One region of the Pseudomonas sp. GW821-FHT02H06 genome, then DNA from elsewhere that is predicted to be linked to it. Evidence: predicted binding sites of a transcription regulator. Region 1 holds the regulator's gene; the other holds the start of a gene.
What was found. Region 1 encodes FliA, which starts transcription of late flagellar genes. Its sites were predicted from a motif close to CTAAAGTTTNNNNNNNNNNNGCCGNTAA; they were not measured.

Region 2: a site for FliA is predicted at 4,091-4,118, ahead of AC07VF_RS21555 (methyl-accepting chemotaxis protein). Genes of this name have one in related genera too.

The regions. Positions count from the first base shown of each region.
Region 1 is NZ_JBWKVD010000017.1:125,103-132,304, reverse strand. It holds gene flhF (flagellar biosynthesis GTPase FlhF) at 1-1,062, shown strand, start outside; gene fleN (flagellar synthesis regulator FleN) at 1,181-2,014, shown strand; gene fliA (RNA polymerase sigma factor FliA) at 2,011-2,754, shown strand; gene AC07VF_RS22575 (chemotaxis response regulator CheY) at 2,996-3,370, shown strand; gene AC07VF_RS22570 (protein phosphatase CheZ) at 3,390-4,178, shown strand; gene AC07VF_RS22565 (chemotaxis protein CheA) at 4,323-6,662, shown strand; gene AC07VF_RS22560 (protein-glutamate methylesterase/protein-glutamine glutaminase) at 7,051-7,202, shown strand, end outside.
Region 2 is NZ_JBWKVD010000016.1:30,797-37,998, reverse strand. It holds gene AC07VF_RS21565 (chemotaxis protein CheB) at 1-168, opposite strand, end outside; gene mqo (malate dehydrogenase (quinone)) at 373-2,013, opposite strand; gene AC07VF_RS21555 (methyl-accepting chemotaxis protein) at 2,392-4,032, opposite strand; gene AC07VF_RS21550 (response regulator) at 4,343-5,947, shown strand; gene AC07VF_RS21545 (sensor histidine kinase) at 5,944-6,636, shown strand; gene AC07VF_RS21540 (FadR/GntR family transcriptional regulator) at 6,727-7,202, opposite strand, start outside.

The DNA.
Region 1 (7,202 bases):
GGCCTTGCGATGGATGACAGCAAGCAGATCGAACCGACGCTGGAAGAACCGTTTCGCCCGTCCGTCCACGCCGCAGTGGCCGCCGAACGCGCCGAGCGCAACGCCGAGCCGGGCGTTGGCGACCGCGCCTACGAAGCGATGCGTTCCGAATTGAACGGCCTGCGCGAACTGCTGGAAGTCCAGCTGGGCTCGCTGGCCTGGAACCAGCTGCGAGACGGCCGTCCGCAACAGGCCAATCTGTGGCGCCGTCTGCAACGGGTCGGCCTTTCCGGCCCGCTCTCCCGCGACTTGCTGGCGATGGTCCCGGACTCCAACGATCAGGCTCACACCTGGCGCATGCTGCTGGCCCATCTGGCCCGCATGATTGCCACGCCGGACGTCGAGCCACTGGAAGAGGGCGGTGTGATTGCCATGGTCGGCCCTGCCGGCATGGGCAAAACCACCACGCTGGCTAAACTGGCGGCCCGATATGTGTTGAAATACGGCGCGCAAAATATCGCGCTGGTGAGCATGGACAGTTTCCGCATTGGCGCTCAGGAGCAACTGAAAACCCTGGGCCGGATCCTCAATGTACCGGTCACCCACGTCGACCCGGGCCAGTCCCTGGCACAGGCGCTGGAGCCGCTGTTGCGCAAGCGCGTGGTGTTGATCGACACCGCCGGCCTGCAAGCCAGCGATCCGGCCCTGCGTCTGCAACTGGAAACCCTCGCCGGGCGTGGCATCAAGGCGCGCAACTACCTGGTGCTGGCGACAACCAGCCAGAAGCAGGTGCTGTCAGCGGCTTATCACAGTTACAAACGTTGCGGCCTGGCCGGGTGCATCCTGACCAAGCTCGACGAAACGGCCAGCCTGGGCGAAGTGCTCAGCCTGGCCGTGACACACGAACTGCCTGTGGCCTATCTCACCGATGGCCCACGGATACCGGATGATCTGCATTTGCCGCGTCGGCACCAATTGGTGAGCCGGGCTGTCAGCGTGCAGATGCAGGAGGAGCCAAGCGAGGAAGCGATGGCGGATATGTTTGCGGATCTTTATCACAGCACCGGCAAGCGCGCGGGCTAGGTGAAGAAAATGACAGTGGAATTTTCCTGCATCGATGGTCTGCCAGGCATTGTTCAGACACTGAACGTGCAGCCCGACATGTGGCTTAGGTCTAAGCAAGACAAGGTAAACAATTAACATGGGCAGCATGCATCCCGTACAGGTTATCGCGGTGACCGGTGGCAAAGGTGGCGTAGGCAAGACCAACGTTTCAGTGAATCTTTCACTGGCACTGGCCGAGCTGGGACGTCGCGTCATGCTGCTGGACGCCGATCTGGGTCTGGCCAACGTCGACGTATTGTTGGGTCTGACCCCCAAACGCACCCTGGCTGATGTCATCGAAGGGCGGTGCGAGCTGCGCGATGTCTTGCTGCAAGGCCCGGGCGGTGTACGCATCGTGCCGGCGGCATCAGGCACCCAGAGCATGGTCCACCTGACCCCGGCGCAGCATGCCGGGCTGATTCAGGCGTTCAGTGACATTGGCGACAACCTCGATGTGCTGGTCATCGATACCGCCGCCGGCATCGGCGAGTCGGTGGTGAGCTTCGTCCGCGCGGCCCAGGAAGTGCTGCTGGTGGTGTGCGACGAGCCCACATCGATCACCGACGCCTATGCCCTGATCAAACTGCTCAACCGCGATTACGGCATGAACCGCTTCCGCGTCCTGGCCAACATGGCCCAGAGCCCGCAGGAAGGGCGTAACCTCTTCGCCAAGCTGACCAAAGTCACCGACCGTTTTCTCGACGTGGCCCTGCAGTATGTGGGCGCCGTGCCGTACGACGAATGCGTACGCAAGGCCGTGCAGAAACAGCGCGCCGTGTACGAAGCGTTTCCGCGTTCCAAATGTGCCCTGGCGTTCAAGGCCATCGCGCAGAAAGTCGACACCTGGCCGCTCCCGGCGAACCCGCGCGGCCACCTGGAATTTTTCGTAGAACGCCTCGTGCATCAAACCAGCGCAGGGCCCGTCTCATGACAGCAAGTGGCTATCGCATGTACAGCAAATCGTCCAAAGACTCCCAGTATGAGCTGATCGAGCGTTATGCCCCGCTGGTCAAACGAATCGCCTACCACTTGCTGGCGCGTCTGCCGGCAAGCGTGCAGGTCGAGGATTTGATCCAGGCGGGCATGATTGGCTTGCTCGAAGTCTCGACCAAATACGACTCCACCAAAGGGGCCAGCTTCGAGACGTACGCGGGTATTCGTATCCGTGGTGCGATGCTCGACGAAGTGCGCAAGGGGGATTGGGCGCCGCGCTCGGTCCACCGCAACACGCGCATGGTCAGTGACGCGATTCGTGCAATCGAAGCAAAAACCGGCCGTGACGCTAAAGATCACGAGGTTGCTGCCGAACTTGAAATGAGTCTCGACGATTACTACGGGATTTTGAACGATACCCTGGGCAGCCGCCTGTTCAGTTTCGACGACCTGTTGCAGGACGGCGAACACGAAGGGCTGCACGAGGACGGCGCGAGCCAGTCCCTCGAACCGTCGCGGGATCTGGAAGACGAGCGCTTCCAGGCTGCGCTGGCCGAGGCCATTGCCAACTTGCCCGAACGTGAACGCCTGGTGTTGTCGCTGTACTACGACGAAGAGCTGAACCTCAAGGAAATCGGTGAGGTCCTGGGGGTCAGCGAGTCGCGGGTCAGCCAGTTGCACAGTCAATGCGCGGCGCGGTTGCGCGGTCGTCTTGGCGAGTGGCGCGCACGTTCGTGAATCAGGCGCAGGCCGCGAGGCCTGCGTGTTGCGTGTAAGACCGGCTGTGCAAGACGTGAGCGGGAAGCAAATGAGACACGGCAGGAGTCGGTCGAACCGGGTCGTAGATGATCCGGTTTCGCTGCGCTTGTTCCGGTCGATTCAACCCCCTCTTGATGTTCGGCGCAGCCGGTATTGATTGAACGCGCGTTCAGGTGCTGAACGCGTTAAAGACTGCTTGGAGGTCGAATTGGACAAGAACATGAAAATCCTCATCGTTGATGACTTCTCAACGATGCGGCGGATCATAAAAAACCTGTTGCGTGACCTTGGGTTCACCAACACGGCCGAAGCAGATGACGGACTCACCGCATTGCCGATGCTGCAAAGCGGCGCTTTTGACTTCCTCGTCACTGACTGGAACATGCCGGGCATGTCCGGCATCGACCTGTTGCGTCAGGTGCGTGCCGACGAGCGTCTGCGCAGCCTGCCGGTGCTGATGGTCACTGCCGAAGCCAAGCGCGAGCAGATCATCGAAGCCGCTCAGGCCGGTGTGAACGGCTACGTGGTGAAGCCGTTCACCGCGCAAGTGCTCAAAGAAAAAATCGAAAAGATATTCGAGCGCGTCAATAGCTGATGTCCGCTGCGAGGGCGCTATGGATTCCAAAGATTCGACAATGGGTGACTTTGAGTCAACCCTGAAGAAACACGCACAAGAGCTGGTCGCGAGCCTTGAAAAGGGCAAGTTCGGCGACGCTGTGCAACTGATCCATGAGCTTAACCAGACCCGCGACCGCGGCCTGTATCAGGAAGTCGGCAAACTGACGCGCGAGCTGCACAGCGCGATCGTCAACTTCCAGATCGACCCGAACATGCCGCAGGCCGAGGAGGTCTCCCAGATCACCGACGCCACCGAGCGGCTGTCGTACGTCGTCAGGCTGACTGAAAACGCGGCGAACCGGACCATGGATCTGGTAGAGCTGAGCACGCCGTTGATGCACGGGCTCACTGAAGACGCCAAGTCGTTGAGCGCCGATTGGGGACGCTTCATGCGCCGCGAGATCAGCGCCGAAGAGTTTCGTGATCTGGCCCGCCGCGTCGATGTGTTCCTGACCCGCAGCGAGAAGGAGACCACCGAGGTCTCTGCGCACCTGAACGACATCCTGCTGGCTCAGGATTACCAGGACCTCACCGGTCAGGTGATCAAGCGCGTGACCACGCTGGTCACGGAAGTCGAGCGCAATCTGCTCAAGCTGGTGCTCATGGCGAGCCAGGTGGACCGCTTCGCGGGCATCGAGCACGACCAGGAAATGTTCCGTCAGCAAAAAGAACAAGAAAAACTTCACTCCAAGGGTGAAGGTCCGCAGATTCATGCCGATAAACGTGAAGACGTTGTATCCGGACAGGATGATGTTGACGATCTGCTATCCAGCCTCGGATTCTGATTCGGTCATTCTGTCTCGGACTTCAGGTTTTCTGTGAAAGTGGCTGCTGGACCCGCGCGCCAATGCTTCGACGAAAGCAATGCGCGCAGGCCGTCAGTGCAGCCTCCGGATCGGTTTGACGGTTAATTTTAGGAGCACCCCCCAATGAGCTTCGGCGCCGATGAAGAAATCCTTCAGGATTTTCTGGTAGAGGCCGGCGAGATTCTCGAGCTGTTGTCAGAGCAGTTGGTCGAGCTGGAAAGCCGGCCTGACGATGCGGACCTGCTCAATGCAATTTTTCGCGGTTTTCACACTGTAAAAGGGGGCGCCGGCTTCCTCCAGCTCAACGAGCTGGTTGAATGCTGTCACATCGCCGAGAACGTGTTCGACATCCTGCGCAAGGGTGAGCGTCGCGTCGACTCGGAGCTCATGGACGTGGTGCTCGAAGCACTCGACACCGTCAACAGCATGTTCGGTCAGGTGCGCGAGCGCTCTGCCGTCACTCCGGCCACGCCTGAATTGCTGGCCGCACTGGCACGCCTGGCCGAGCCAGCCTCGGCAGAAGAAATCGCGGCGGCACCGGTGGTGGTTGAAGAGCCGGTCGCTGAAGCGCCGTCCGAAGACATCACCGATCTGGAATTCGAACAGCTGCTGGATTCGCTGAACGCCGTCAAGGCGCAAGCGGCAGGTGCTCCTGCACCGGCTCCGTCTGCGCCTGTTGCCGCGGCACCCGTTGCAGCAGCGCCGGCAGCAGCGGCTTCCGCTGCACCGGCTGGCACGGCGGCCAGCGATGAAATCACTGACGCCGAATTCGAATCACTCCTCGATCAGTTGCATGGCAAAGGCCAGTTCGCCGTTGATGCGGTGCAACCGCCGGCGGCTGTGACGCCGTCTGCCGCACCGGCCAGTGACGAAATCACTGACGACGAATTCGAGTCGCTGCTGGATCAGTTGCACGGCAAAGGCTCGTTCTCGCCGGACGCCGTCGGCGCTGCGGCTCCTGGCACTGCGGCACCTGCTGCCGCTGCACCTGCCGCTCCGGTTGCGCCCTCCGCTGCGTCGAAAGCCGCTGCGTCGGACGAGATCACCGACAACGAATTCGAAGACCTGCTGGATCAGTTGCACGGCAAAGGCAAGTTCGAACCTGCCGTGGCTGCCGGTGCAGCTGCAGCGCCGGCCGCAGCGTCACCGGCCAAGAAGCCCGAGCCCGCCAAAGCCGAACCGGCCAAAGCGACGCCTGCTGCTGCGGCGCCGGCCAAAGCTGCACCCGCTGCTGCTCCGGCACCAGCTCGCGCTGCTGCTCCGGCGCCTAGCGAAAAACCGCCGTCTGAAGCGGAAACCACCGTGCGCGTCGACACCGCGCGGCTGGATGAAATCATGAACATGGTCGGCGAACTGGTGCTGGTGCGTAACCGCCTGGTCCGCCTGGGCGCCAACAGCGCCGATGAAGCCATGTCCAAGGCCGTGTCCAACCTGGACGTGGTCACCGCTGACCTGCAGACCGCGGTCATGAAGACCCGCATGCAGCCGATCAAGAAAGTGTTCGGTCGCTTCCCGCGACTGGTTCGCGATCTGGCGCGTCAGTTGAAGAAAGAAATCAGCCTTGAACTGGTGGGTGAAGAAACCGACCTGGACAAGAACCTCGTCGAGGCCCTGGCCGACCCGCTGGTCCACTTGGTGCGCAACGCGGTCGATCACGGTATCGAGTCGCCGGAAGAGCGCGAGGCGTCCGGCAAGTCCCGGAACGGTCGTGTGATTCTGGCCGCCGAACAGGAAGGCGATCACATCCTGCTGTCGATTTCCGATGACGGCAAAGGCATGGACCCTGCGGTCCTGCGTGCCATCGCGGTCAAGCGTGGCGTGATGGACAAGGATGCAGCGGATCGCCTCAGCGACACCGACTGCTACAACCTGATCTTCGCGCCGGGCTTCTCGACCAAAACCGAGATTTCCGATGTGTCCGGGCGTGGCGTGGGCATGGACGTGGTGAAAACCAAGATCGCCCAGCTCAACGGCTCCATCAGCATCAATTCCACCAAAGGCCTGGGCTCGAAGATCATCATCAAGGTGCCGCTGACCCTGGCGATCATGCCGACGCTGATGGTCATGTTGGGCAACCAGGCCTTCGCGTTCCCGCTGGTCAACGTCAACGAGATCTTCCACCTGGACCTGTCGACCACCAACGTCGTCGACGGTCAGGAAGTGGTGATCGTGCGCGACAAGGCGCTGCCGTTGTTCTACCTCAAGCGCTGGCTGATCAGCTCGGCGGCTCACGAGGAGCAGCGCGAAGGCCACGTGGTGATTCTGTCGGTGGGCACGCAACGCATCGGATTCGTGGTGGATCAGTTGGTCGGCCAGGAAGAAGTGGTGATCAAGCCGCTGGGCAAAATGCTGCAAGGCACGCCAGGCATGTCGGGCGCGACCATCACCGGTGACGGCCGTATCGCACTGATTCTCGATGTCCCGAGCATGCTCAAGCGCTATGCGGCCCGACGGATTGGTTAAGCAGGATCGGCTTCAGTAGGGCGGCTTGCGATTTTTGGTGGGACCGGCTTCAGCCGGGAATAGGGCGGCGAAAACACTGTGGATTTTCGGTGTGACACCCGACGCCTTCCCGGCTAAAGCCGGTCCCACTAACAGCATGCGGAGGGCGCCTTGCGAGGTTTTTCAGTGGGACCGGCTTCAGCCGGGAAGAGGGCAGGGTGAACACCCTTGATCTTTCGGTGTGACACCCGATGCCTTCCCGGCTAACGCCGGTCCTACAAATAGACCCGGTCTCGTTTTAAGCGCGAAAACCGGTCCCACTGGCCTGTCTCGTTTTGCCAATGTGACCCAAGCTACGTGATTCAGGGCGTGCGGCCCCTCAGGGTGGCGCGCGCTCTTTGGAGTGTTTATGGCAGTCAAGGTTCTCGTCGTGGACGATTCGGGTTTTTTCCGACGTCGTGTCTCGGAAATTCTCTCTTCGGATCCCACGATCCAGGTGGTCGGTACCGCCACCAATGGCAAGGAAGCCATTGACCAAGCCCTGGCCCTCAAGCCCGACGT
Region 2 (7,202 bases), on a different contig from region 1:
CGACGCCATGTAGTCCGGACCTGTCGGGTTCGTGTGAATCACGATGAGCACGGCAGCGGGAAAATCTTTCGGTAGCTTGACGAGCAGGTGCCGCAGGGCTTCCGTGGCGCCTTGCGCACCACCGATCACGATGACATCCCTCATCACTTGCGTGTTTTTAGCGTCCATACCTTTCTTCCTGAATGGTTCCATAGGATGGACACAGCGCAAGCGCTTGCCGTTCATTTTCACGTCTTCAAGCGCTGATGAACGTCACAACGTGCGTCGGGCGGCCGTGGGCTGTTCAACAGGCAATAAAAAGCCACGAGACGCGCTGTCTCGTGGCTTTCGTGAACAGCCGCATCAGAGTAGATGCAAACCGGTCAGGCGTTGTTACAGCGCCATGTCGCTGGCGGGCTTGCTTTCAGCAGGCTTGCCCGGCGCGGCAGTGCTGGTGCCGACGCTCTGATCGAGCACTGGCGGTTTGCCCAGTTGCAGTACTTCGGCGGTGTAGTTCCACTCTTGCTGAACAGCGGCTGGCGAGTCATTCAGCTTGGTGCCATAGCTCGGCACGATCTGATGGACCTTCGCTTGCCACTCAGGCGTCGCGAGCTGGGTCTTGAACAGCTTTTCCAGGACGTTGAGCATGATCGGTGCAGCGGTCGACGCGCCTGGCGATGCGCCCAGCAGGGCAGCGATGGTGCCGTCCTGGGAAGAAACGACTTCGGTGCCCAGTTTCAGCACGCCGCCCTTGTCGGCATCACGCTTGATGATCTGCACGCGCTGACCGGCTTGCCACAGGCGCCAGTCTTCTTTCTTGGCGTGCGGGAAGTATTCCTGCAGCGCTTTGAAGCGGTCGTCGTCGGACAGCATCAACTGACCGGCGAGGTACTCCACCAGCGGGTACTGCTCGACGCCCACTTTGGTCATCGGCCAGATGTTGTGGGTGGTCATGCTGCTGAACAGGTCGAAGTACGAACCTTCTTTCAGGAACTTGGTGGAGAAGGTCGCAAACGGGCCAAACAGGATCACGCGCTTGCCGTCCAGCACGCGGGTGTCCAGGTGCGGAACCGACATGGGCGGCGCGCCGGTGGAGGCGATGCCGTAGGCCTTGGCCATGTGCTGCATGGCAACGGTCGGGTTCTCGGTCACCAGGAACGAACCACCAACCGGGAAGCCTGCGTAGTCCTGAGCTTCGGGAATGCCGGATTTCTGCAGCAGCTTCAATGCGCCGCCGCCTGCACCGATGAACAGGAACTTGGCGTCGGTACCGGTGGTGGTGCCGTCTTTCAGGTTCTTGTACTCAACGTGCCAAGAGCCGTCGTCGTTGCGGGTGATGTCGTTGACTTCGCTGGACAGCTTCAAATCGAAGTTCGGGCGGGTCTGCAGGTAAGACACGTACTGGCGGGTGACTTCACCCCAGTTGACGTCGGTGCCGATCGGCGTCCAGGTGGTCGCCAGCTTCTGCGCAGGATCACGGCCTTCCATCATCAGCGGGACCCACTTGGCGATCTGTGCCGGGTCTTCGGAATACTGCATCGGGCGGAACAGCGGGCTGGCTTGCAGCGCGTCATAACGCTTTTTCAGGAATTTGATGTTGTCATCGCCCCACACGAAGCTCATGTGCGGTGTGGTGTTGATGAACGAAGGCGGGTTCTTCAGGACGTTCTGGCGGACCTGCCAGGACAGGAACTGACGGGTGACCTGGAAGGCTTCGTTGATCTCGATGGCTTTGGAGATGTTGACCTTGCCGTCTTTGTCTTCAGGCGTGTAGTTCAGCTCGGCGAGACCGGAGTGACCGGTGCCGGCGTTGTTCCAGCCGTTGGAGCTTTCTTCGGCGACGGCGTCGAGGCGCTCGACCATTTCCATCGACCAGCTCGGCTCGAGTTCATTGAGCCAGACGCCCAGGGTCGAACTCATGATGCCGCCGCCGATCAGCAGTACATCGACTTTCTTGCTTTCTGCGGCATGGGCTTGCAGGAAGGTGGCCGAAATCGCGAGGCCCAGTAGAGCGGTGCTCGTTTTCTTGAACATCGAATCATCCAATAGATAGAAAGTTATCCGCCTGCAGCAATCGTCGCGCAACGTCCTGCGATGCCGGGCGCCAGTGTGCGGCGCGAACGTCAGACAGGCTTCGCTCTCGGAAAACGAGGAGGAAGGGTCAAAAGGCCAGTGAAAAGGTCGACCTCGTGTTCTATGTCCCTCGGTGCTGTGCTTTTTATTCGATCATTGGAATCAGCAGCTTGAGTAAACATCATCCACCGCAGGACCTGGTCATCAGGTCCATCCCCTGCGGCGGGCGGGGATTGTACCCGAAATGTCATTTTCGACAAATCGGGTGTCAAATTAGTCAATACGCCATTTTGTCTCAGGGTGGCGATTGGCTGGCCGGGCGCCGAAACGCCAAGCCGTTTACAGGGTGAATTTGCCCACCATGGAGTGGAAGGAAACGGCCAGCCGCGACAACGCCTGACTCGACGCGCTGGTCTGATTGGCACCGGCTGCGGTTTGGGTCGACAGGTCCTGGATGTTCACCAGGTTGCGGTCCACTTCGCGGGCCACTTGCGCCTGCTCCTCCGCTGCGCTGGCGATCACCAGGTTGCGTTCGTTCATCTGGCTGACGCCTTCGCTGATGCGTTCCAGTGCGTGGCCGGCTTCGGTGGCCAATGATTGGGTGTGCACGGCGATTGCCTGGCTCTTGCCCATGGCCTGCACGGCTTCGTCGGCGCCATTGCGCACCTTGGTGATCATCGATTCGATTTCGCCGGTGGAGGTTTGAGTGCGGTGGGCGAGGGCACGTACTTCGTCCGCCACCACCGCAAAGCCACGGCCTTGCTCGCCGGCGCGGGCCGCTTCGATGGCCGCGTTGAGCGCCAGCAGGTTGGTCTGCTCGGCAATACCGCGGATCACGTCGAGGACTTTGGTGATGTCGCGGATCTGCCCGGCCAGCGCTTCGACGCGTTGGGTCGATTCGGTGATTTCCACGGTCATGGTGTTCATCGCGGTGACAGCCTGCTGCACTTGTTGCTGGCCCTTGATGGCATCTTCGGAGGTCTGCGCAGACACCTGCGAAGCGCTCGCGGCGTTGCGCGCCACTTCTTCCACCGCAGCGGTCATCTCGTTGACGGCCGTGGCGGCTTGCTGGATTTCATCGTTCTGACGCATTAGCCCGCGGGTGCTGTCGTCGGTCACCATGGTCAGTTCTTCAGCGGCGGACGCCAGTTGATCCGAAGCGGTGGCGATTTGCTGAACCGTGCCCTTCAGGCTGCCCTGCATGTTGGACAGCGCCTTGAGCAACTGGCCGGTTTCGTCCTGACCGCCGACCGCGATGGCCTGGCTCAGATCACCGCCCGCCACTCGGGTGGCGCTGGTCACGGATTGATAGATCGGCCGGGTGATCATGCGGGTGACGATCAGCCCCAACGCAATGGCGCACACCACCGCGATCAACGAACCGATGATCAGAATCCACGTCACCTGCTTGTCCGTTTCGATGCCTTGCTGGGCCTGTTCATTGGCTTGCCGCAGGTTGGATTCGATCATGATTTTCAGCTCGCCCATGGTCTTGCGATAGCTAGGCGTTACGCTGGTGGCGGCCAATTTGCTGGCTTGCTCAAGGTCGCCACTCTGCGCCACAGACAGCGCATTGAGGGCGGCGCTGATGTAAGCGGCCCAGTCGCGTTCGAAGTCATCGCCTGCGGCTTTTTCATCCGGATCAAGTGGCGTGGCGCGGTAGGTCTTGAAGTCGGTCTCGGCTTGGGCCTGGTTTTCCTTTAGAGACTGGATGGCTGCGTTGATGTCGTCCGGGTTGGCCTTGAGTGCGCTCAGTCCGATGGCTTTGAAAAAGTCGCGGTTGGTGGCGATGACGTTGGCCTTCACCGAATCGACCTTGGCGATCGACACCAGATTGTCGCTCACCGTGTTTTCAAACAGTTCATACAGCCGGGAAATACCGCTCTGCCCCAGTACACCCACCACCACGGTGATCAGCGCGCACAGACAGAAAGCCGAAAGGAGCTTGGTCTTCAATTTCAGGTCGGTCAGCCAGGACATGGAGTGCACTCGAACGGGGATGGGGTTGCGGCTGGTTGGGTACGCGTTGCATGACTGGATATCGGCTGCACACTCAAGGACTTTACCCGTTGACCCACGCCTCCTTACGCATCGATGCCCCGTCAACACGGCGCGAGGGCGTGATTTTTTCCCGCATGGCGTGCCTAAGCTTTGTCCTGCTGCCGCCGATAACTCGGACAAGTGGCGTCATGCCGCAACTTTATTGGCCCTCTCTGCCCAGACCGGGAACGAGACCGCCGCCCTTGCAAGTGCCTCAGGGCCGACTATTTATCCGGTGACAGGAATCTCGATGCTGGCGTGGAACCAAAAAACCTTTCTGATCGTCGACGATTTTTCCGACTTCCGCAGTTCGGTCCGCTCGATGCTGCGCGAGTTGGGCGTCAAGGCGGTGGACACTGCCGACACCGGCGAGGAGGCGCTGAAGATGTGCGCGCAGAAGCGCTACGACTTCATCCTCCACGACTTCAATCTGGGTGACGGCAAGAAGAACGGCCAGCAGGTGCTCGAAGACCTGATGTCCGATCGACTGATCAGCCACGAAAGCGTGTTCGTCATGGTCACTGCCGAGAACAGCCAGGCGATGGTGATGAGCGCGCTGGAGTGGGAGCCGGATGCGTACCTGACCAAGCCGTTCAACCGTGCGAGCCTGGCTCAGCGTCTGGAGAAGATCGTCCAGCGCAAGACCCTGCTCAAGCCGATCCTGCAAGCGCTTGACCGTGGCAATCCGACCGAGGTGTTGACGGCCTGTGCTGCGCTGACCAAGCAGGACCCACGTTTTGCGCCGCTGTGCCTGCGCTACAAAGCCGATGCACTGCGTGACCTCAATCAGCACGAGCCGCTCGAGGCCTTTCTCAAGTCGATCCTCGCCGACCGCCCGCAACCCTGGGCGTATGTGGCGCTGGGCAAGCTGCTGTTCAAGCGCGGGCGCAACGCTGAAGCGCAGGGCGTGTACGAAGAAGCGATTCGCGCCTTCAATGCCATGCCGGTGCTGTACGACGGGCTGGCCGACGTGTTGGTGGCCAGCGGCGACAACAAGCGTGCGCAGAAGATGCTGGAGGAGGCGGTGCGGTTATCGCCGTATGCGGTGCGCCGTCAGCGTCTGCTGGGCAAGCTGGCGCTGGAAAACGAGGACTTCGATGGCGCTTCAAAGGCCTACCGTCAGGCCGTTTCCCAAGGCCAGTTCTCCCGCTTCAAGGACCCGGAAACCAACCTCGGTTTTGCTCAGGCACTGATCAGCCGTGGCGGCGAGCGCGGGCTGGATGCCCGCACCCGCATCGAGATCAACCAGACCCTCACCGAAGTCGCCAAGGAAAACGGCAACGACGCCGGCCTGCAAGTGCGCGCGCGTTTGATGAAGGCCACCAGCGTCGCATCCTCCGATCCGGAAATGGCCGCCAAACTGACCGAGCAGGCGATGGAACGGCTTGAGGGCATGGAGCAGTTTCTCAGCGCCGATGCGGCGCTGGCGGTGGCGTCGCAGCTCAAGGCGCTCGGTCAGGAAGACGCTGGCGCGGGCATTCTGAAAAGCTGTGCAGAAATCTACGGCGACGATCCAGTGGTGATGCACAATATCGCCAGGCACACCGACGATCCCGAGATTCTCGGCGCCGGCAAAGCGGCCATCGATTTCAATATCCAGGGCATTCGCTGCTACCGCGCCGGCAAGCTCGGCGAGGCGCAGGACCTGTTCCGTCAGGGCCTGGCCCTGCAACCGAAGAACATCAGTATCGCCCTGAACATGGCGCAGTCATTGCTGCACATGGGCGTTCAGAATCTCGACGCGGCGAGCCTGGCGGAATGCCAGAGCAGTCTCAAGATGGTCGGCAAGATGCCGGAGACCGACCCGCGCTTCGAGCGTTTCCAGAAACTGCGACTCAGGGCTTTCGGCGAATGAAAGATCAGGATCTCGGGCTCGACTTCTCGATGGTGATTGCGTCCACCGTTCACGACATGAAGAACGCGCTGGGGTCGTTGATCCAGGCCCACGGCCAATGGGTCAAGCAGCTTCCGGAGGCCTGTCGTGGTACGCCGGATCAAGGCGTCATCGATTACGAGTTCGCCCACCTCAATGGCATGCTGGTGCAGCTGCTCGGGCTCTACAAACTGGGGGTGAATCAGCTGCCGATGCGCCCCGATTATCACGAGCTGGATGACTTCATCGAAGCGCAGCTGGCCTTTCATCAGGAAGTGCTCGTCAGTCGTGGCATCACGGCGCGCTATGCGGTAAACGACTTCGGTCTGCCGGGCTTCTTTGATCGCGAGCTGGTCGGTTCAGTGGTGTCCAACGTGGTCATCAACGCCATTCGCTTTGCGCGCAGTGAAGTGTTGATTACGGCAGGGCAGGTCGGCGAGCAACTGGTGATCAGCATCAACGACGACGGACCGGGGTTTCCGCTGCGCATGATCGAGGAACAGACCGATTACGTGCTGGGCATCAACCAGAACAGCGGGAGCACCGGGTTGGGCTTGTATTTCGCGGCGAACATCGCCAGACAGCATCAGCGCAAAGGCGTCCATGGCCACATCGAAATCGCCAACGGCGGCGAGCTGGGCGGCGGGCTGTTCAGCATTTATCTGCCCTGATATCCAGGGCGATTTGCTGAGGTCAACAGCGGATCAAAGGCTTCCCGGCTAAAGCCGGTCCTACGGATTGCGCGCGTCGCCTTCGTAGAGCTACAACTTCACGCCTTGCCCCAGCACCACATTCAGCGCGTTGCGCGCATCGTCCAGTTGCACCAGCGTGGCGTGATGGGCGCCCAGCGCATCGCGATTTTCGATGGCGGTGAGGATCGCACGATGGCGGGGCAATGCCAGCTCGTGCAGGTTCGGGCGTTTGTTGGAATGCTTCAACGCCTCGCGCAAGGCCAGCGAGAGCATGTTGCACAAGTGCGCGAGCAAGTCGTTGTGGGTGGCGTCGGCGATGCGGCTGTGGAAATCGAGGTCCGGTTGCAGCACGTCTTCAACGGTCGGCGCGGCGGCCATGCGCTCGTAGGCCTCGCCGATGGCGGTGATGTCTTCGGGGGTGGCGTGTTGCGCGGCGAGGGCGGCGGCCGCCGGTTCGATGATGCTGCGCACGCTGGTGAGCAGGGCGAAAAACTCGTTCTGCGGCGAGCTTTGCATCAGCCAGTGCAGCACGTCCGGATCAAGGA